4 regions of the Paenibacillus lentus genome follow, and region 2 is predicted to be linked to each of the others. Evidence: riboswitches for the same ligand, from Rfam matches in the RefSeq annotation. Region 2 holds a riboswitch; each other region holds the start of a gene.

Region 1 (5,738 bases), 160 kb from region 2:
CAGCTTCACCTTCTGCATCAGGGCATAGAACAAAGCGACCGAAGAAGTCGTTAGCACATACAGCAGTCCCTCGGCAGCGAATGTAATCGACTTAAAGCCGATATGAATCCCTCTATAGAAGCTCTCCTCCGAAATGCGGATAATTCCCCACTTCCACCATAGCGTATCCCCTTTACCGAATAAGACCATAGTGATGGAGGAAGAGACAAAAACGAATAATAAGGGGAGGATCAGAATCAGGATTTTCCATGGCGGATGCCCGCTCATCAGAAATAGCACAAGGTAGATGACAATCGCCTGGTAAACGATAAAATCCAAGCTATGTGTAAACAAGGTCAGCAGGAACAACCCCAATATAATACCCAGTTTTGCAGCAGGATTGGCCCGGTGCAGCCAAGTTTCTCGCGTGGGCGTTAGAAATTTCCTCATCGTTTTCCCTCTTCCTGCGTTTGTTTTCCTTCTTGCTGTGTTTGTTGTCCCTCTCCCTGCGTCTGTTTTCCCTCTCCCCGCGTTTCCTGTACTAGACTATCCCTCAGTTGCTTCATTTCTTCTCCACGCTCCGTAAGCTGCTGGGAGATCATCTTTCCCTCCCGTACCTCCCAACGCTGAGTGGCGATAATATCTGCAATTTTCTCCTCATGCGTAACCATGACGATCGCCGTCCCTAGACGACGAAGCTCCTCGCAAACTTGCAAAATAGCAAAGGTATTTACGGCATCCTGCCCGAAAGTTGGCTCGTCCAGCAAAAGTATCGGCTTATCCAGCACGGCAGCGCCAGCTACACTTAGTCTACGCTTTTGCCCAAGGGAAAGCTGATAGGGATGCCGATGGTCCAAGCCCTTCAGGCCGAAGGTACGTAATGATTTGTTCACCTGTTCTAAGACAACTTCCTCAGACAGTCCCTCCTGTCGCAAGGAAAAGGCAATTTCCTCTCCTACCTGCTCAGCTACGAACTGAAATTCTGGGTTTTGAAACACAAAACTGATTTGACTCGCAGCCTGTTTCACCTGCTTTTGCCGCTTCTTCCATCGCACCCTCCATTTCCGCACGTGCTCATCACGATCCAATGGCTGTCCCTGCAGCAAATAGCTTCCCTCCGAGCTAAGCAAGCCCATCAAGCTTAATAGCAAAGAGCTTTTTCCCGCGCCATTCGGCCCGGTAATAGCAATGAAATCTCCTGGTGCAATGGATGCATGCTCTACATCAATTACCGATTTCCCATGTCTCAGCCCTCGGAATTGAGACAACTCCAGCAGTGCTTCTGCCTGTACGGTCAACGGCGGTTTGGGCAGAACCGGCTCAAGGAGCGCTTCTCCTTCCGGTGAAGTGAAGAAGTGCTCCCAGACGCCAGGATACCAAATTCCGAATTCCTTCAACTCGGATTGGTACATGCTGAACACCTCTTGAGGCGCTCCTTCGCCAAGCATTTGTCCTTCCGGGCCAAAGAGAATGACTCGGTCTACAAAGTCAGCGATTTCCTCAATCCGGTGCTCTACAATAATAAGCGTTCGATCTGGCGAAATTTTCTTCACCGTATCCCATATCTGCTCACGGCCTTCCGGATCAAGCAGCGCAGAGGGCTCATCAAGGAACAGCACCTGCGGATTTGAGAGCAAGACAGAGGCCAGGGCCAGCCTCTGCTTCATCCCCTGGGATAAGGAATCTATCTGCACATGCAGCTCCGGCAGTTGAAGTCCGACCGCTCGAAGCACCTCATCCATTCTCCCTCGCATTTCGCTCCGGGGAACCGCCAAATTTTCCAGTACAAAGGCCAACTCCTCATCCACATAGGGCATGCAAAATTGAGTATCTGGATCCTGGAATACAAATCCCCAAGACGCAGGCGGATACTGATCCTTACAGCGCATGGGCACCTCAACGAGTGAAGGGATAATGCCCGATAGCACCTGTAACAACGTTGATTTTCCGCTCCCGCTCGGCCCCAGCAGTAACACCTTCTCGCCCTGTCGAACATGGATAGTAAGATCTTTAAAGACAAAACGATCTTCGCCTGGAAACTTAAGCCTAAGCTCGGTTACGCCCGCAGCTATGTCCGCAGCCTGGTTATGCCGATCGCTTACTGCGGCCCCTGATGTCAGTCTAGGCACCATTGCTTAATCGTCCAGTGCAGCGTAGTCTTTATCTTCGACAGGCCGTAGAAGATTCGTTACCCCTGTTGCTTCTACCGCTTTAACGATGGCATACGCCAAGTATCCGCAAATGAGAGCCGAACTGACAGCGCGCATGCCGTATTTGGCGAATAACAACCAGGTTTGATAGTCCTGGATGTAGCCGTAATAAATATCGGGAATCAGGGAACCTACCGCTGCGCCTATCCCGGCCAAAGCCGCCACGGATGCCGAATAGTTCTTGTAACGGAATGCTGCGAAAACAAGTTCAGCTCCGAGACCTTGAAGCACGCTGTACATGACAAGTTGTATCCCCCACTCGCTGCCGAACAATATCGATACATGCGCTGCGGCAATTTCGGCGATTAACGCTACACCAGGCTTACGAATCAGCAAAAACACAAGCGTAGAAGCCATAAACCACATTCCATAGACAAGCTCATCCGCCTGCGGAAAAAACGAAAACAAATTATAAACCGCACTCCAGAAGTAATAAACGACTCCCAGAACAATCGACACTAGGATTGTTACGAGCAAATCGCTCAGCTTCAATCCCCGGCCACCTCTTTTTTGGACTGCTCCCTGTACCACATACATCTCTCCTTCTTCTTAACTTCCTCATAGAATAGTATGGCTAAAAAACAAAAAAACCGACTGGATATGCTCAGGCGGCTGTTTATAGTTCATAGGCACGAAAAAACCTTGAACGACGAATTATCTACGCTGGCATTATCCAGATCAGATTAACGGTCAGCAGCGGATTAGCTGCAATCTCAGCCTGATTCTCTCAAGCTCCCGTATCCCTATTCGATTGACTTAACCATACAACAATAGCTGCCATACTAGCAAGTATAAATTAATTATTACAGCTTCGTTGTTGATTTAGTTTATATTATATGTCAATATAATCGAAAATGGAAAACGATAGCATACTTGTTCAGCAAAGTACTAGGGGGAACCAATTTGACCGCAAAATGGATGAAATGGATGACAGAGCTTACATCCCGAAAATGGATTTCCCGGCTCATGGGTCGGTTTTCTCATTCAGGAGTAAGCCGGCTCCTAATACCTACCTTCGCTAAGTCTTACGGGATTCCGCTGGATGAGGCCGAGAAGGACATTAAAGAATACAGGACGCTGAACGAATTTTTCACCCGCAAGCTAAAACCAAATATGCGTCCGATCCATCCCCTTCCGGAAGGATTAATCAGTCCTGTCGATGCATTAATTACGGCAATGGGAGACATTCAATCGGGAACGATCCTTAATGTGAAAGGCCAGGATTACTCATTGCAAGAGCTGCTCAATTACTCTCCTCGCACTGAAACATATAATCATGGTTATTTCTTCGTACTATATCTTAGCCCGACCGACTATCACCGCATTCACGCCCCCGTAACGGGACGCAAGCTGGAGAGCGAGCATATCCGGGGTAAAGTCTACCCCGTGAATGACTTTGGAATGAGACATATGCGAACGGTACTCAGCCGAAACGAGCGGCTCATCACTTATATTTCGCATAGCCTCGGTGAAGTTGCGGTTGTTAAAGTGGGCGCTATGAATGTAAGCAGCATTAAATATACAGATGCTGAAGCTACACAATGGAATCGTGGGGATGACTTAGCTTATTTCGAATTTGGCTCGACCGTCGTCCTGCTCATCGAAAACGGCACCTTTGAGCCGCTTCCTGAGCTTGATGTCGGCAGTAAAGTTAAAATGGGCGAGCCACTGGGAAGATTTTGCCCTGCAAAAAAAACTAAACGTGGCATCCAGCCTCCACTTGAATAACGATAAAGATATAGCAGGCCGTTCCTAACTCCGGGATGGCCTGCTCACTTTTATGACCTAAATTTAGGCTGTACTTTAATTTAGGCTACCTTTAATTCAGGCTACGCTTTATCCAGGCTAGCGATCTGTAAATTGCTCAGTCACAGATAGTTGACTAAATTTGGACTAGGCTTTTATTTTGGACTATACTTTAATTTAGGCTACGCTTTAATTTGGACTACGCTATTATTCAGGCTACGCTTTCATATTTTTAGACAACCTGCGTTGATCGCTTTCAAAATATCTAAATGTATTTCATCAGACTGTTGAAGTAATTGATTTTCTATGCAAGAAAACATACTTTCCACGGAAATCCAGAATCGAAAGGATTAAAATATAAGGTGAGTTCCCGTTTGTACGAGAAAAAAGCTTGGCTAGGTGCCTTGCTATTTTCTTAATGTTCTGCACTATGGCAGTCATCAGTGCTTGTTCCTGCACTTTTTCCCGGCCACGCAAACGGGAAATGCGAAGCCCATGGAGCACTTTGGCATCCGCGAAGCTTCGCTCAACTGTTTTACAACGGAGCTTATACAAGATCTGTCCTGAAGAGCTACGGTAATTCGCTTCTACTCGCTCTTTAAACCCTTCCCAAACATGCCGCTGAATTTTACGTTTACGATTTTTGCTTGATGTACAGCTATCCAATAATGGGCATTGGCCACATAAGTCAGGGTTGGACATATATTCTTTGTATCCATTGCGATTGGTTGTGTGGTAAGTCAGCTTAGATCCATTGGGACATATATAAGCGTCTTGTTGCGGGTCATAGGAAAACTCTTCTTTGGGTATAGTCCCCTCTGCTGTAGGGGCATTACGAGTAGCGATGACACTGAAAATACCCATCTCGCTTGTTTTTTTGCATATGTAGGGCGTCATATATCCTGAATCCAAAGCAACAGCTTCTAACGTATTGTGAAAGTCAAATGTATCGATCTGTCTTTGAAGTCTTTCTATATAAACGGTTGAGTCATTCACATTTCCAGGGGTAACATGGACATCCGTAATGAGATTGAATTTGTGATCGACTGTACGATGATCCAAATAATAAAACCCTTCGGGTTTACCTTTACGCTTCATAAAGCCACTTTCTGGATCGGTGTTACTCACTCGCAGTTTTTTTTCAATCGTTTCGTTTTCACGGGCGGCAGCGGCTTTTTTCCATGACGCTCTCGTTCTTGATTAACAGCTGTCTCCAATTCTTTTAAATATTCAAGGGGCGTTTCCGTCACAACTTGCATCGATGAACGATTTTTATTCGCGTTAGCTTGGATGTGCGTTGAATCAGTAATGAGAACACGTCCCCCTACCATGTTATGACGGATGGCCAAACGGACTACTTCGTCAAAAATGTCTTGAAAAATGGTAGATCCTTTGAATCGCACATTACGGTTGTAACTAATCGTCGAGTGATCCGGCACAGGATCCGTTAAGCCTAGACCGAGGAACCAGCGGTAGGCTACGTCCGTTTTAATTTCTTGCTCTAATTGCCTTTCGGAGTGAATGCCATACAAATAACCAATCAGCATCATTTTGAAAAGGCGAATCGGGTGAATTGGAGGCCTCCCTAATGTGCCGTGATAGTAGGGGCGAGTCATCTCCGTAATAAATGAAAAATCTACGTTTTCATCAATGATTCGTAGTAAATGATCTTTTGGTACAAGCATATCTATACTAACCAATTCAATTTGATTTCTATCTTGTTGAATGTTAGGCAATTCGCACACCACACTTTCAATATATTACCTATATTATACCAAATTAACGCGGTAATGTGATCTAGAT
Region 2 (5,738 bases):
CTAGTTATCAACAAGCTGATGATGCTCCGCGGCCACAGATGTTATTGGGTTCGCCTATAGGGTTAGGCATCCGGGGGCATCGGCTGATCTTCGACTTGTTTTTTCTGATAGAGTATTCTTGAAGTAAATATGCCTGCCAAGCCTAGAGAGATGAACAAGATGGCCCGTACGCCAATAGACACCCAAGGCAGGTCAATAATAATAACTTTCAGCAGGATGACGAATAGGAAGATAACTCCTGCGAGTCTAACGCGAGATCTGTTCGTGACGAGTCCGAATAGGATTAAACCGGCTGCGTACAGGATCCATGCTCCAGATAAGCTCAGATGATAAATATCACTGCTTAATGATTTGGTTATGACATGGGCGATTTGCGTCAGGAAAATGAGGCCGAGCACGGCTTCAGCCCAGTTAAAGACGTCCCAGAGAGAAAGCACCCACTTGGGTTCTTGCTGTTTTTTTGCAATAAAATAAGGAATCGGAAAGCTGATTAACAGTAAGATCCAGGCCAGTGTCTCTGTGGAAAAAAACGCAGGGATTAAGCTGAATAAAGTTAGAAAAGCACTGAACAAATATAAGGTAATGCCGACAATTTGTTGTATTAAGCTTCTTAGCTTGATGCCGAGGATGAACGACAACAAGCCTAACACGAGCAGTACGCTGATCCTATAATCATTGCTTACGCTGTCGACTATAAATACTACCCAGCCATAGGTAGCGATAGAGGCGAATAGTTCGCTCAATTGTTTTTGTTTGTAACTGATGACGGTTGCAATGCTATATAGAATAGATAATAGAGCAATAACGATTGTAAACGTATAGCTACTATCAGAGCCGTAAAGCTCGATCAACCAAAGAGAAAGCAGGAAAAAACCGATTGGGAGCAGGATCATCTGATCCAGCTTATGGCGATACTGTCGAGTTACGGTAATGCCAAATAACACCAGATGCTGTAATAGTACGGTTGCCAGGTAGAGCCAATTGTTCTTGAGATAATACCCTTGCACATACAAAATCAAGAGCGGTACATGCAGAACCGCAATGGCAACGATATAGGCCCCACGAAAGTTGAAGCGGGCGGACACCAGGATCATAGCAATTGAAAAGACGGCCTCGTACAATATGAATATCCACGGGTCAGCCGGGGATTTAGCGAGGAACGGGATCAGGTAGCCTGATAACATAGCAATGATAATCAACGTTTGGGAACGATGATGAACCGCTATAAATACGCCGAAGGCGATGGACATGATATACAGAACAAAAGCAATGCCAAGCGGTAATAAGTCATAGAGCATATGTGCGGCAAAAAGAGTTAACACCAGCACCGCGTTTGCTCCGCCCAGAACGACCTGCCCCAGAGCCTCTCGCTGCGCGCGAACTTGCTTGTCTCCAAACCAGTACATTGCTGCGGCCAATACAACCCCTAACAAGCAGCGAACTGGTTCGTTTAGATATCCGGCATTTACGGCCGCCATGAACAACCACAATACGCCAAACAATAATACGACGATGAATACGCGCGGCAGCCATACCCGTGAAAGCGTATATTCCCAATCCCGGGATGAGCTTGGCTTCGACGGCGGCCTCATATGAGAGGCAGAGTGGCTGGAGCCTGGCTGCTGGACGTAGGATTGCCCTTCCATTGATTGCTCTTGCGTGTTCCACATCGGCTGCCCGTGTGGCTGCCGGAATTGCTGCTGGGCCTCGCTCTGCATCCCTTGGTATGGATCAGCCTGTTGTTGCTGATTATGCTGCTGCCCGTCTTGTGCGTTCCATATCGGCTGTCCTTGTGGCTGCCGGAATTGCTGCTGATCCTCACTATGTATCCCTTGATATGGATTAGCCTGTTGTTGCTGATTGTGCTGCCCGTCTTGGGAGATCAAATTTGGTGGGTCGGACGCCTGCCCCTGCGGCTGCCCCTGTTGCTGCACATCTTGCATGCGAGCTTGGGCAGAATGTTGAGCCTTTCTCATCTCAGATGATTCTGATTCTGGATCTGAAGATTTTGTAGAGAGTTCATTGTCACTTTTTAGTTCATGCAGTTTTTGGGTTAGCTTGCGTAACTCTTCCTCCAGTTCAATAATCTTTTTGTCTCTATCCAAGTTTGAATCACCTCTTTTTTTCTTAGAATGTTATACGCTGCTAGAAGCAAGGTTTGATAAATTGACGATACCGAATGGTTGCATAACGTTCAAGTCCATAAATTGGAAGGTGAGTGCTTGCCTTCTATAAATTACCTTTAGTAAATATAATCCGAACGGAGAAGTTAGAAAAAGGTGCTGAATTGAAGATTGGGAAATGTCACAAAATTGCCATTGAGTGTAATGGAGTGAATGCTTACTCGTATTTATTTTGTGAAAATTAAGGACAACCCCTCTTCTAGACACCAATTGTGTGGTAATATGTATAGTTGAGCCCTAAATAGGGCGTTATCCGGTAGTGCTATGTTGATCCGACGCAAAGGGAGTACAAAGGAAACAAGGAACTGAAAGAGGAGAACTGAACTTGGAAGATTACAATGAAATGCTTGAACAAATGAATATCCAGCATGCGATTATTGGGGATGTGACGACAAGCCTGCATGACATTCTTCAAGACCTGACAAAGGTTCGTTTGTCTTCGCTTGCTTCCGCCTGCAATTTGCCTGGACGTTCCAAGATGAAAAAGCAGGAGCTAATAGAGGCGCTGACAGCCCACATGACCGATGTAGAGCATCTGCAATCCGCTCTGCTGATTACTAGTAGTCTGGAGTGGCAATTGTTCGAATCGCTTCTTCGTCAACCTGTTCTGCAGAACAATTTTATTTCAATTGGGCACTACTGGTATTTAATGAACCGTGGGCTCGTATTTACTTACTTCAGCGAAGGTCAGCTTTACATCGTCATGCCGGATGAGATTAAAGAAGCTTACTTTAAGCTGGATCACGAGAAATATCATCACCAACGAGCAGGTGTAGAGCTCGTTCATGAGTATATATTAGCAACGACGCACTTATACGGAGCCATTGAGCCGGAGAAGTTCATTGAAATTTATAATGCGCAGAACAGCGAGCAGCTCGATCAAAAGCGGTTCTTAAGGATGTTCGCAGACTTAACGAGCAGAGAACAGGCTTATACGTTGGAGAGCGGCTACATCGTTGACGGATATTTAACCCTGGAGGAATCGCAAGAGGAGCTTAAGGCACTACTGCTGCAAATTAAAGACAAGCCGCTCTTCATTCCGAAGCGGGAAGAACTGCTAAAATATGCTGACGAAGATTATTTTGAGATGACGCCGCAGTTGACGAAGCTGAGGGCGTATGTAATGAAGGAAATTTCCCGTGATGCAGAAATGGTCGACCATCTCATCGACGATATTCAGCTAGCCTGCACAATGCAAGCGACATCGGGAGACCTGATTCGTGAGTTTGAGAGAAGAGAGCTAACGTTCCAGAGTATGGAGCAAGCGGACATTGTGGTCGCTCTCATGAACGATGTCTATAACCATACAAGACAGTGGATTCACAGAGGTCATACTCCATTCGAAATGAGTCAAATTGCCGGCAATGTGGAGTTGAGAGCAGCGCATCGTCAGCTAAGCCCCTTGAATAAAAGTCAGGTGTCCGTCACCAAAATTGGCCGTAACGAGCCATGCCCATGCGGCAGCGGGTTCAAGTATAAAAGATGCTGCGGCAAATAATCTTATGATTGCAATTGAAATATCAATAATTTGACAACTCTTGCAAAGACAGATACAGTTAGTAGTGAAAATGAATAGGAAGTCCACTAGGGGAGCTGTTAGCGGCTGAGACAAGATCTTATCTTGGACCCTTTGAACCTGATCTAGTTCGTACTAGCGTAGGAAAGTGGAGTCGGATTCCATGCCTGACACTTATTTATTCTGTTATCTGTGTTAAGGTGACGTTGATGAAGCCGCTCCATATATGGAGCGGCTTTTTTGGTATTTGTTTCCTGTTTGGCAAACGAGTTAAGCTTGCCTGGCAGATACTTTTTCCTGGGTCATCCCTAATGGCTTCCTGATCATGTTCACATTATTTTCGGAGGTGGAGAACGATGAGCTTTACGCAGGAGCTCCGTCAGAAGGCGGATGGTATTTTTCAGGCTATTTTTGAACACCCTTTTGTAAAAGGAATCGCTAACGGCGATTTACAGAAGGAGCAGTTAATTCATTATGTCAAACAGGATCATGAGTATCTTACGGCGTTTATGCGGATTTATGGTATAGCTATATCCAAAAGTTCGGATCGGGCTGAGATTGAAATGTTCAACCAGCAAATTTCCTTTATTCTGAACAGTGAAGTCCACCCACATAATAACTTCTGTGCGGTTGCCGGGGTTACTTATGAAGAAATGCAGGGCTTTGCGCTGGCTCCGGGGGCACATCATTATATCCGTCATATGCTGACCGTTGCGCATGAAGGGAGTCTAGCGGAAATTATGGCGGTGCTGCTGCCGTGTCCGTGGACTTACTTGGAGATTGGCGAGAAGCTAATGAAAGAAGTACAGCCGACTGAAGCTCATCCATTCTATGAGTGGATCCATTTCTATGCGACGCGAACGAATACGACGGCCAAGTTCTGCGAGCGTCTGGACAAGTGGGCGGAAATCACGACTGAGCTTGAGCGCCGCAAGATGACAGAACATTACTTGCTTAGCTGTCAGCTAGAATACATGTTCTGGGATATGGCTTATAATGTGCAGAATTGGCCAGCTCCGATGCAGTCTGTGGGATATACGCTGTAATCTGACTTATCGATTCTTTTTCTATAATTAATATAAAAAGTGAGGCAGGTTCATAATGAGTATGGTCGAACATGATATTACTGCTCTTATTACGAAGGTGCAAAGAGTTAAACCGCTTATTCATAATATAACGAATGTTGTCGTTACCAATTTTACCGCGAACGGGCTGTACGCGTTGGGCGCGTCACCCGTTATGGCCTACGCTCCGGAAGAAGTCGCGGATATGGCCAGAATTGCCGGGGCACTTGTGCTTAATATTGGCACCTTATCGACTGCGCATGTAGAGTCGATGATCATGGCTGGCTTATCTGCGAACGAGCATGGCGTACCTGTGCTGCTGGACCCGGTTGGCGTGGGAGCGACGCAGTTCCGCACAGAGTCTGCACTGCGAATTCTCCGCGAGGTGAAGGTATCGCTGGTGCGGGGGAATGCGGCGGAGATTGCCAATCTCATCGGCGAGGTGCGTGAGATCAAAGGTGTTGATGCGGGAGCCGGGGCTGACAATGAGAACGTCCAGCTTGGACTGCGGGCAGCCCGCAAGCTGAATGCGGTCGTCGCCATTACCGGAAAGGAAGATGTCATTACGGATGGCAGCCGATGCCGGATAATCAGCGGGGGAGACGCGCTGCTTACTCAGGTGACGGGGGCTGGCTGCTTGCTGACATCGGTGCTGGGCGCTTTTGTTGCGGTGGAGAAGGATCTGCTGCTGGCGGGCACGGCTGGGCTGGCCTTCTACGGGGCAGCCGCCTCTCGCGCGGCTGAGCGCACAGCCGCTATCGGCCCTGGCAGCTTCCAGATTGCCTTCCTGGATGAGCTGGCCAAGCTGCATCCACATTCGCTCAAGGGACACGGGGCTGTGCGTGAAATAGAGGTGTCCGCCACAGGGGAGGCGTTGACATGAGTATAGCCAGAGCGCTTACAATTGCTGGTTCGGATAGCGGTGGTGGAGCGGGCATACAGGCTGACCTCAAGACGTTCCAGGAGCTGGATGTC
Region 3 (5,738 bases), 590 kb from region 2:
GGTTTGCTCTTCTACATTCTAGGCTACTTTCTGTATGCCACCTTATATGCGGCAGTTGGTTCTATCGTTAGCCGTACGGAGGATCTTGGCCAGGCGGTTATGCCGATTACGATGTTATCTTTAGCGGCGTTCTATGTGGCTATGTTTAGCTTGTCAGCGCCGAATTCCCTGCTGCTTAAAGTATGCTCCTATATTCCATTTGTATCTCCGGTGACGATCCTGCTTCGCTTTGGAATAGGGAACGCTACTTACCTGGAAATTGGATTGTCCTTATTGATTCTGCTCGTAGCTATTATCTTCTTTAGCTGGCTGGCAGCCAAAATTTATCGTACTGGGGTCTTGCTGTACGGTAAGCGTCCTACGTTGAAGGAACTGCGCAAAGCGATGAAGGCATACAAGATTTAGTATGGAAGGATAGCAAAATAAATGGTAAGAAATTTTAAAACAAAGGAGAATAAAGATTGTGAAAAGTTGGAGACGATCACTCTTATCACTCTTGATTTCTGTCGGTCTACTCTCAGCAGCAGCTCCGGCGGCTATGGCCGCTCCACAGCAAGCAGCATTAAAAATCAACAACCGAAACGTTGAATTTGCAATGAATGCGCCTATTGTCGATCAGGGGACAACGATGGTGCCGCTGGAAGCAACACTTCAAGCGATGAATGCCGAACTTGGCGATGTGCAGGATGATGCTATTTATGTCGTTATTAACGGCAAGGAGATCACGCTGAACAGCAAGACCCAGTTGATTAACGGTGTGAAGTATGCGCCGGTTCGGATTGTTGGAGAAGCCGCAGGCTACGCTGTTCACTGGGATCAGCAATCCCGCACCGTCATTCTCATCTCCAAAGCAACGGGACAAGGTGCCCGCGGTTTCCTGTGGGAGGTCAAAAATAACGGAAATACTGCGTATCTGGTAGGATCGATGCATTTTGCCGATGATAGCTTCTATCCACTGCGCTCGGAGTACGAAGAGGCTTTTGCTGAGGCTGATTATCTGGGTGTGGAAATTGATGTTAGTAGAGCAGCTGATGAGGCTAATCAGAAGATGATCATGGATTTGGGAACGTATCAAGACGGCACGACACTGAAGGATCATGTGTCCGAGGATACGTATGCGAAGGTTGGCGAAATTCTGCGGCAAAACGGGATAGAGCCAAACGCCTTTGATGTCTTTAAGCCTTGGGTTGTAGAGCTGACCATGACTAGCCTAAAATCGATGGATGCGGGATATGAAGCGGCTGCAGGTGTCGATCTGTATTTCATCCAGAAAGCCATGGAGCGTAAACTGCCGATCATCGAGCTGGAATCCTATGCGTCTCAGCTGAGCATGTTCAACGGTTTCTCCAAAGAACTACAAGAGAAGAACCTAAATGCGGTATTAGATCATTTCGATGTGTTGGATGAGAGCGTGAATCAGATGGCAGAGATCTGGAAAACAGGCAATGACGAGCAGCTGCTGGAGCTGACGAACAGTTTTTCCGAAGATGAGGAATACAACAAGGCAATGCTGATCGACCGCAACATAGTCATGGCTGACAAAGTCGATGGATATTTGAAAAACGGGAAAAACGAACAATATTTCATCGTCGTAGGGGCAGCTCACTATTTGGGAGAGCATGGAATCATCAAGCTGCTCGAGGATAAAGGATACACGGTTGTTCGTAAGTAGTAGTTATAACATCTTTGCTATGGCCCTTTCGCTTCTCGAGTTGAAGCTGAAAGGGCTTGATGGGATTCATACCTATGGGGATGCTTATCTGGCGAACATCGTATGGCTGGATATTGGCGAGGACGCATTGACGATTAAGCAATCGGGGACGGTGACTCTAAACGGCGGTGAGGCTTACGACGGTAGCGATAAGGTATTTCAAATTAATGCCAGGGAAATTCATCCGTCAAAATGGGGGAACGACCTTCACTGTAAATGTACTTATCGACAGCTGTAATATTTCAAATATGAAGGAAGCCATCTTTCGAACCGATAGCAGTTCAAGAAAGGTTACGATGACGAATACCCTGTACTCCAAAGTAGGGCAGAAATGGTACGAGGTTAAACATGTAACTGAATTAAACAACACGGAATATTAATCATCATCCCCCTCTAGTATTAGAGGGGGATGTAATTTTCCGAAAGAGAGAATAGTATCGGGATTGGTGACGATCATCTTGCGAAGATAGGCGTGGTAAGTTATAGTGGAAATAACTGAATATGGAGTGCGGGTGCTGGATGAAGTCCGGCTGAGATTGGAACCTGATGTTCCTGACCGTTAATCTGATCCAGGTAATGCTGGCGTAGAGAACATATCGAACCTTACCATTCGTGTATTCTCGAATGGTTTTTTTGCGTGGTATGGGCCGGCAAATATAGAACGGAGGTAGAGTTAACAGATGAGAGATTTTCGTTTGTATGCTATTACCGATGAACGAAGCCATCCCGGCAGAGAGCTTGCCGAAGTGATGGAGGAGGCCATTCTTGGCGGCGCCGATATCGTGCAGCTTCGGGACAAGCACAGTGACCGGGCTGTGGTCCTCGAGAAGGCGAAGGTGCTTCGCGAATTAACGCGCAGGTATGATGTCCCTTTTATTGTTAACGATTATATCGACATTGCACTTGAAGTAAATGCTGACGGTATCCATTTGGGTCAGGGCGATACACCGCTGCTGGCTGCCAGAAAGCTGGTGGGCGATAAAATCATCGGGATTTCCACGCATGCGATCGAAGAGGCGCTATTAGCCGAACAGCAGGGAGCGGACTATATCGGTGTTGGCCCGATCTATCCGACAGCTACGAAGGCCGATGCGGAGCCGGTGACGCTCTCCTACGTCCGCGAGGTAGCTGCGAGAATTCGCATACCTTTTGTGGCGATTGGCGGCATCAAGCTGCACAATGTCGATGAAGTCCTTGCTGCTGGAGCGAAGCGAATATGTGCGGTTACCGAAATTGTAGGCAGTCTCAATGTCAGAAGGACATGTGAAGCTTTTATTCGAAAACTGGAACAAGGAGGAGCTATTCATGGAGTATAGGGAGTCTGTTGACCTTAAGGTGAATGGGGTTCTTCATACCTTGGAGGCAGGTACTATTCAAGATGTGATCGCTCATTTTGGCTTGACAGGCAAGCCGGTAATCGTGGAAGCTGATGGGAAAATCCTAACGCCGGAGCAATGGGATGACACACGTACCACCACGGGAATGGTCATTGAACTAGTTCACTTTGTAGGAGGGGGCTAAACGGATGAAAAACGATAATTTGTGTATTGGCGATCAATCGTTGTCCTCGCGCTTTTTTATAGGGACGGGGTTGTTCCCGAATCCGTTCGTCCAACAGGAAGCCATTAAAGCGTCGGGAGCCGAGGTGCTCACTTTTGCGATTCGGCGCATCAATTTGGACGCGGTAGAGGATGACTCCATCCTGCAGCATTTGCAGCATGAAACCTATCGATATTTACCGAATACATCTGGTGCAAGGACGGCAGAAGAAGCTATTCGCATCGCTCGTCTCGCCAGGGCCTCCGGCCTTAGCGACTGGATTAAAGTAGAGATTAGTGTGAATGCTAGAACGCTTCTGCCTGATCCGATTGAGACGTTAAAGGCCACGGAAGCACTCGTAAAAGAAGGGTTTACCGTCCTGCCCTACATTTCTGATGATCCTGTCATTTGCCGACATCTTGAAGAGGCGGGAGCAGCGGCGATTATGCCGGGGGCGGCACCGATTGGCACAGGACTGGGCATTCTAAATCCCTATAACCTTGGTCTTATCGTCGAAGAAGCCGGAGTCCCCGTTATCGTTGATGCGGGTCTAGGAACGGCCAGCGATGTCACAAAGGCGATGGAGCTCGGAGTAGATGGGGTACTCATGAATACGCCGGTAGCCAAAGCGACGGATCCGGTGATGATGGCTGCGGCGATGAGGCATGCCATAGAAGCGGGGCGGCTTGCTTATTTGTCCGGGCGAATTGCCCGCAAGAAGTACGCTTCCGCAAGCAGCGGGCTGGAAGAGTTCATATTGAAATAAACCTATGAGTGGACAATACGGGAGCGATGGTATGAACCGAAATGTAGTTATTATGGGAGGCGGGATCATAGGCCTATCTTGTGCTTTTGAATTACAAAAGCGTGGGCACAGAGTAACTCTGCTCGAGATTGGCCGCTGTGGCGGGCAAGCTTCAGGAGCGGCTGCGGGCATGCTGGCTCCATACTCGGAAAATCTGGTGGAACCCGATTCCTTTTTCCGTCTATGTCTGGACAGTTTGCAACTTTATCCAGCATGGCAAGCGGAGGTTAGAGAAATTTCGGGACAATCGTTTGAATACAGCCAAACCGGCAGTCTCTATGCGGTTTATCATGAGGCCGATATACTCGCTCTTGAGGGCAGGCTGCTCTGGCAGAGAGAATACGGTTCTACCGGTTGTATTGTGGAAGGGGAAGCGCTGAAGCAGATTGAGCCATCCCTATCAAACGAAATAAAGGCGGCATTATATACGCCGGAGGAAACCCATATTTACGCTCCGCATTTTGTACAGGCATTAGAGCAGGCCTGCCGCAACTTAGGCGTAAATATTATTGAGCATTTGGAAAGCGTTGAGATCCTTGATGTACACCAACGGCAGTGGCAAGTATCGCAGAGGGAGATCGTCGTAAGGTCAAGGGATGGTCGGGAATTTTCGGCAGAGCGGTTAGTTGTATGCTCCGGTGCCTGGGCTCGTGAACTGTCGGAGGCGCTGGATTTCAACATCCCGATTTACCCGATTCGCGGCCAAATCTGTGCCTATAGCAATATTCAGCATACGGTCAGGGGTATGGTATTTAATAATCAAGGTTATGTGGTAGCCAAAGATAACGGCACTGTCATATGCGGCGCATCTGAGGACATTGCCGGATTCGATACTTCAGTGACGGAGAAAGGCATAGATCGCCTGCGTAAGTGGAACAAACGGCTATTTCCTTCTCTGGAGGGGGAAATTCCTTTTCATAGGTGGGCGGGATTGCGTCCCTCCACCCAGGATGGGCGGCCATTGTTAGGAGCGCTTGAAGCCTCTGATCAGATCGTCTTTGCCGCAGGACATTATCGTAACGGAATTTTGCTCAGCCCGGTGACAGCCAAAATAGTTGCGGATGTCATCGAAGGACTCGAATTGCCAAGCTATTATTCGGCATTCCTGCCGGAAAGATTCAATCCTATGATCGTGCAGTAACTCAGTAGTAGCAAGCATACCGTTCCTATTAACCTCTTCTTGTAGGCGCCAGCGCCTTTTACAGGGAAGAGGTTTTTTATCGTGGCTATCTTTACCACACTAAGAATTTGATCATTAAAGTTGACAACGGCAGCGTTTTGCTTTATGATTTATACCCATAGGGGTATACGTATCAAAAGAAAAATCGGTTCATTAATGCATAGGCTGGGAAAGATAAGAATCAATAAGAAACGGAGGAAGCGAAATGTCCGCACCTACAGAGCTGGAAGTAAACAGAAGACTGGACTGCAAAGGGCTTTCGTGTCCTTTGCCCATAGTTAGAACTAAGAAGGCAATGGATGAAATGGATCCTGGTCAGGTGATCGAGGTTCAGGCAACTGACCGAGGCTCGGTGGCTGATATTCAAGGTTGGGCGAAAAATACAGGACATCATTATCTGGGAACGATTGAAGAGGATCAAGTGCTGAAGCATTATCTTCGCAAATCGAGACCGGATGAAGTGAAGGAAGAACAGAAGTACCCCTATATTGCTTCCAATGAGG
Region 4 (5,738 bases), 2.5 Mb from region 2:
CCGATCCATAATATCGGCAGCAAGCTCAGGTGGACATTTCTCCAGTGTTACCTTTACGGCTTCAACGATTGCATTCACCGTATCGCCCAGCGCCTCGGTAATTTCATCCGATGTGATGGAGATGGTCTTCGGCAAGCCGGTCACGAGATCCCTTCCCCGGATTTCCAAAGTCTCTACCTGCTCAAGCGGAAGAGCCGAGCCTATATCCATCTTCAGCTGCTCGGACGTTCTTTCACCGATCATCAGGTTATACTGACGCTTGATATATTGAATGATGGAATCATCCATGTCGTCGCCTGCTACACGAGCAGATTTACTGGTAACAATGCCGCCAAGAGAAATCACAGCAACCTCTGTCGTACCGCCGCCGATATCTACAACCATACTGCCGGTCGGCTCCCATACCGGAAGATCGGCTCCAATTGCAGCCGCAAAGGGCTCTTCGATCGTATAGGCTTCACGTGCTCCCGCCTGCTTCGTGGCATCTTCAACCGCCCGCTGTTCTACAGCCGTAATGCCGGACGGTACGCATACCATCACATTTGGATGACGTTGGAACAAGGAACGCTGCTTCTGAGCCTGGCGAATAAAATATTTAATCATCGTCGCAGTCGTGTCGAAGTCCGCAATAACTCCGTCCTTCATCGGCCGGATGGCCCGGATATTCCCCGGCGTTCTCCCGATCATTTTCTTTGCCGATTCTCCAACCGCTACAATGCTCTTATTATCTGTATTCATCGCTACTACCGACGGTTCTCTCACTATAATTCCTTTACCGCGAATATAAACGAGCGTATTTGCCGTACCCAAATCAATCCCTAAGTCTTTCGTGAAACCACCTAACATGCTGTAATCTTCCTTTCCTTCTGTATCTGGTCTATTATATTACATCAAGCCTTGCTCCTTCAAACTTATAAATTCCCCGTCCCCAATGACGATATGATCCAGCACATCGATTCCAACAATTTCTCCCGCTTCGCATAGACGCTCGGTCATCCGAATATCTTCTGGACTTGGCGTCGGATCTCCGCTTGGATGATTATGAGCACATACGACAGAGGCACTGCTGCATTTAATCGCTGCGCGAAACACCTCCCGCGGATGGACGATTGAGGAATTCAAGCTTCCGATGGAAAGCGTCTCCTGAGCAATGATATGATTTTTCGTATTCAAAAATAAACAGACAAAATGTTCCTTCTGCAAATAACGCAGCTGTTCCATGAGAATATCCGCCGCATCGCGGGGGCTGCGAATCACTTGAGCTTCCGGTAGTCGCGCTTTGGCAAGCCGCTGGCCTAGCTCAATTCCCGCCTTAAGCTGCAAAGCTTTGGCTGGGCCGATGCCTCTCAGCTTCACCAACTCGTCCAAACTAATGTCTACAAGGTTGCGTATTCCACCTATACTGCTCAGTACGCGGTGGGCCAAATGAACAGCCGATTCATCCCGGGTACCTGTACGAAAAAGAATAGCTAACAGTTCAGCATGACTGAGCGAGCCCGCTCCATATTGCATCATGCGTTCTCTGGGTCTTTCCTCACTAGGCAAATCACGCAGTAAGTATTGTGGCAAGTCCATACATATCCCTCGCTTCCGAATGATTAGGCTTCGTCCAGCTAGCTTGCTGGCAGCAAAACTCATTACGGAAGGATATGCTTTATCTCTTCCTCTTCCTTTACAACGTAAATATGAAATTATTTGTTACAGCCTTTTTCGATTTGATCCGGTCGCTCATTTCAATACACGGATTCCAAAACGACCAAGCATCTCACTAGCCAATGACAGCGGCAATCCTACAACGCTGAAGTAACAGCCTTCGATACTTGTGACAAAAATTGCCCCGAGTCCTTGTATCGCATAAGCACCCGCTTTATCTAAGCCTTCTCCAGTCTTGGCATATGCGATAATCTCTTCTTCTGTCAGAGCTTTCATCGTAACTAAAGTAGAACGATATTCGACTTCCGATCTTCCAGTAGCTACATCAATACAAGCTACGGCAGTATAAACATGGTGGCTTCGTCCCTGCAAAGAGCGAAGCATCAAAGCTGCTTCTTCCTCATCCTTGGGCTTGCCGAGCACTTGTCCGTCCAGGACTACAATCGTATCACTCCCCATAATAACCGCTTGGGGTGATGCCGATTCAAGCGTGGCAAGAACTGCCTTTGCTTTACGCAGCGCTAGCTCCATGACGATTTGCTCCGGCGTCCAATGATCCGGCGTCGTTTCATCGGCATCGCTCGGCATAACCTCAAACGGAATATGTAGAGTAGCCAGCAGTTCCCGTCTGCGCGGTGAAGTCGAGGCCAGTACGACATGTCGTGTTGATGAAGCTGCAAATTCCAAGGTTCAGATTCTCCTTTATCCGTCTTTCGCAGGGCAAGCTCTGCGAGCTTGTAACCTCGCCATTTTTTGACACTTTGGCACTTCATTATTATAAGGTTAATTGATCGGCAATACAAACATAAAAAAGGCGAGGGAACTATTTCCAGCTTTCCCTGCCTTATCAAAATTTCTTAAAAGCTTATTAAACTCCTATTAATTTTTGTTCAGCCAAAATAAATCGCATCACCTCATTTTGTACTTCCCAAAGCATTGTTTGCTCACCCTTTTCATTAAATTCCTCCATGGCCTCAACCGCGCTGTTCATCGCTTTCTCCATTTCCTTCGCCTCGCCATCTATGGCAGCCGACAGCTTGCCCCGAATAGCGGCAGCGCTTTTAGTCCAAAGCTGATGACTCTCACGTAGCCGCTCCATCTCCTCTTGACTCTGCCGTGAGGGAGAGGCTTCTCCCAATAAAGCTGCCGAGGAAGAGCTTAGCATATATACAAGATCCGCGCTCTGCGCCAAATATTGCTGAAGGAGGGCAGCTTCTCCATTATATTCAACCGTGGCTGATTCAGGCAGAGATATCTCGTGCAAAATAAGGTGAACTCCCCCTGTCTTCAGTCGATTGCTTAACAACTTAGCTTCCTCGCGGTCAGGAGAGACACCGGCGTATACCCGTTTCTCATCCACTGTATCCCGCGCTGCAGCGATACCTGAGTCACGCAATTGCTGCTGAGCCAGCTCCACCCCTTCCGCCGTGCTGAATACGCCGTATTGAAGGAAATGATAGCTTTGCGATGGCAATACGACTTGAACGAGCGGGGCCTGCTTCTCGGTGATAACACTGCCTAGCACGGGAATGTCTGCCGCTTCCCCCGCAGCCTTCTGCGTCGGAACACCTATTCCCGGTATAGGTACCGTTATTTCTTGATTGAACATCGACAGAACGACAAATCCAAAGAGCGCCCCCGTCACAATAGCCCCGGTTAATGAGCCTGCAACCTTCCACCAGGAGGTTCTCGTTCTCCGAACATAATAATCCCCGTCACCCGGTTCTCCTTGATCGGGAAATACCGCAATCCCTGTTGCTGCACGATCGGTTAATGGATCCCCCCAATAATCTACCGTCTCCACCGCCCGATAGTTTGCGGAGAGATGATTAGGTTTTTCGCTTGAGATATTTGATACCTCTTGACTAGATCTAGCTGGAAATGAGTCATCATTTTTCTGGGTCTCCCGGCCTTGTTCATCGAACCGGAATGTCATCTTCGCCTTGTTCACGATCCGCACGCTCCTTGTCCTCTCTTCTAACGATACAATATGAATTTTCACGAGAATATAGACCAGTTCATTCAAACAAGGACTTTACAATTCAAAGGAACTCTGTATAATGGGAACCATTGAAAACCGCATAACGAATCAAGCACTAGGGGTGCCTTTATTGGCTGAGAGATCGTTCCTGATCAAGGATACGGTTAACCCTTTTCACCCGATCTAGATCATACTAGCGTGGGGAAGTGCGGGGAAACGATGGATGGCGTTGCACCCTATCTTTATTATGTTAAAGCGGGCTAGCCAATATCGATACAACTGCACTCTTCGGGTGCGGTTTTTTTGTCGTTGTCGACATTTATTAATTTATCAAAGGGGAGGAACATGCTTCATGATCACAAGCAATTCATTCAACGAACAAAATAAACCCGCAGCGTGCGGCAGCAGCCGCATCGTTGGCTGCCGATTTTCTTTATTCCCCATGAGCGGCCATTTCGTGCCGATTATTCTTGGCGCTCTGGAGAATACGGACACATCCAAGGTATGGATTAAAAGCGATGACATCAGCACCTGTGTACGAGGTCGCCACGAGCATGTATTCGACGTGGTCCAATCCATATTTCTTCAAGCGGCAAAAAGCGGGGAGCACGTTGTCCTTAGTGCAACCTTTTCCGTTGGCTGCCCTGGGGACACGGAGGGCGACGTATTCATGTCCGAGGATGATGTCCGTTTAAATAAGGACACCGGATCTGCTGTAGATACCGCAGTACAATTCGCACTTTACCCTATGGGTGTGCCCCACTATATGGATGTCATCTATAATGCCGTCAAAACAGCTGAAATCGAGGGTACCTTCTCCGGTGGCATACATTACGCCAGCCGCTTAGATGGAGACGCTCATCAAGTATTCCGGTCGCTTGAGAATGCTTTTGTAGCCTCTAGCATCCAAACCTCACATCTTGTAATGACGGCGACCATTTCCTGCAACAGTCCGTCTGCCAAACCAGATCATGTACAAAATAAGGGGGAATAACGATGTCGTCCTGGAAACTCCGTGACATTATTGTTCTTAGTTCATTATCCGTTGTTTTTGCTGTCGTCTATTTAATTTTTCTGCAAATCGGCAATGTCCTTGTCGGTTTTATGGGGCCGATGGGGTACGAGGTCATTTTTGGAATATGGTTTATTGTCTCGATCATTGCCGCCTACATTTTGCGTAAGCCTGGGGCAGCTCTATTGTCAGAGACCATCGCCGGAACCATCGAGGTGCTCATTGGCAATGTGACCGGCCCAATTCTGATCCTGTCGGCCTTTATTCAAGGTCTCGGTGCGGAAGCAGCATTTGCCGTTGTCAGATACCGTTATTACAACACATCTGTATTAATTGGTGCTGGCGTTGGAGCGGCCGTATTCAGCTTTGCCTGGGGCTTCTTCCAGTCCGGCTTCGCCGCCTTATCCACAGGGCTCGTTATTTCGATGTTCATCGTGCGCGTAATTAGCGGGGCTGTTCTCGCAGGTCTGCTCGGGAAATGGATTGCCGATGCGCTGGCTCGTACCGGTGTATTGAGAAGCTTCCCGATCGGCAAAGAAGCAGCTCAAACCGCACGTCAGAAACAATCTGCGGTGAAGCTGTAATGAATACCAAAATCCCGTGCACACCCTCCGAACAGGGAGCAGGACACATGATGTACACGAATGAGGAAATGATGAATAAGCCCATTGTTCTGGAGACGAAAGACCTGTCACTAGCTTTTAGCGAGGAGGATGAGGAGATTGTATTCTCCTCTCTTTCCCTCCGCCTATATCAAGGTGAACTCATGCTGCTTCTCGGTCCCGGAGGCTGCGGCAAAAGCTCCATGGCTCTATGTTTAAACCGCGTGTACCCCTCAGCCATTGACAGCGTGGTGAACGGCAGTGTTTATTTATACGGCCAGTCTCTGGAGGAACAGGATCCCGGGACAATTGCCCAGCAGGTGGGGATCGTCTTTCAAGATGTAGACAGTCAGTTCTGTATGCTAAAGGTAGAGGAAGAGCTTACTTTTTGTCTGGAAAACATCGGATGTCCAAGGGAGCAAATTAGCGCAAAAATCGACGATGCACTACAGCTCGTTGATTTAACTGAATGGCGGGATGCACAGATTCA

The links. Region 2 has a riboswitch for thiamine pyrophosphate ahead of tenA (thiaminase II). Riboswitches for the same ligand answer to the same signal wherever they lie in the genome.
Region 1: another riboswitch for thiamine pyrophosphate. It lies ahead of EIM92_RS21165 (ECF transporter S component); the one in region 2 lies ahead of tenA (thiaminase II).
Region 3: another riboswitch for thiamine pyrophosphate. It lies ahead of thiE (thiamine phosphate synthase); the one in region 2 lies ahead of tenA (thiaminase II).
Region 4: another riboswitch for thiamine pyrophosphate. It lies ahead of EIM92_RS10200 (YkoF family thiamine/hydroxymethylpyrimidine-binding protein); the one in region 2 lies ahead of tenA (thiaminase II).

What each region holds. Positions count from the first base shown of each region.
Region 1 is NZ_CP034248.1:4,650,941-4,656,678, forward strand. Features, by position in the region: gene EIM92_RS21155 (energy-coupling factor transporter transmembrane component T family protein) at 1-429, opposite strand, end outside; gene EIM92_RS21160 (ABC transporter ATP-binding protein) at 426-2,111, opposite strand; gene EIM92_RS21165 (ECF transporter S component) at 2,115-2,720, opposite strand; TPP riboswitch at 2,828-2,938, opposite strand; gene asd (archaetidylserine decarboxylase) at 3,093-3,917, shown strand; partial or broken gene EIM92_RS21175 (IS1182 family transposase) at 4,326-5,620, opposite strand.
Region 2 is NZ_CP034248.1:4,813,979-4,819,716, reverse strand. Features, by position in the region: gene EIM92_RS21815 (DUF2339 domain-containing protein) at 63-2,105, opposite strand; gene EIM92_RS21810 (Rho termination factor N-terminal domain-containing protein) at 2,509-3,681, shown strand; TPP riboswitch at 3,760-3,863, shown strand; gene tenA (thiaminase II) at 4,056-4,745, shown strand; gene thiM (hydroxyethylthiazole kinase) at 4,801-5,646, shown strand; gene thiD (bifunctional hydroxymethylpyrimidine kinase/phosphomethylpyrimidine kinase) at 5,643-5,738, shown strand, end outside.
Region 3 is NZ_CP034248.1:115,435-121,172, reverse strand. Features, by position in the region: gene EIM92_RS00680 (ABC transporter permease) at 1-405, shown strand, start outside; gene EIM92_RS00675 (TraB/GumN family protein) at 464-1,672, shown strand; partial or broken gene EIM92_RS00670 (pectate lyase) at 1,731-2,091, shown strand; TPP riboswitch at 2,210-2,319, shown strand; gene thiE (thiamine phosphate synthase) at 2,392-3,027, shown strand; gene thiS (sulfur carrier protein ThiS) at 3,017-3,232, shown strand; gene EIM92_RS00655 (thiazole synthase) at 3,237-4,016, shown strand; gene thiO (glycine oxidase ThiO) at 4,048-5,196, shown strand; gene EIM92_RS00645 (sulfurtransferase TusA family protein) at 5,441-5,738, shown strand, end outside.
Region 4 is NZ_CP034248.1:2,278,900-2,284,637, reverse strand. Features, by position in the region: gene EIM92_RS10220 (rod shape-determining protein) at 1-846, opposite strand, end outside; gene radC (RadC family protein) at 886-1,575, opposite strand; gene EIM92_RS10210 (Maf family protein) at 1,729-2,340, opposite strand; gene EIM92_RS10205 (SPOR domain-containing protein) at 2,522-3,604, opposite strand; TPP riboswitch at 3,742-3,856, shown strand; gene EIM92_RS10200 (YkoF family thiamine/hydroxymethylpyrimidine-binding protein) at 3,987-4,628, shown strand; gene EIM92_RS10195 (ECF transporter S component) at 4,631-5,230, shown strand; gene EIM92_RS10190 (ABC transporter ATP-binding protein) at 5,125-5,738, shown strand, end outside.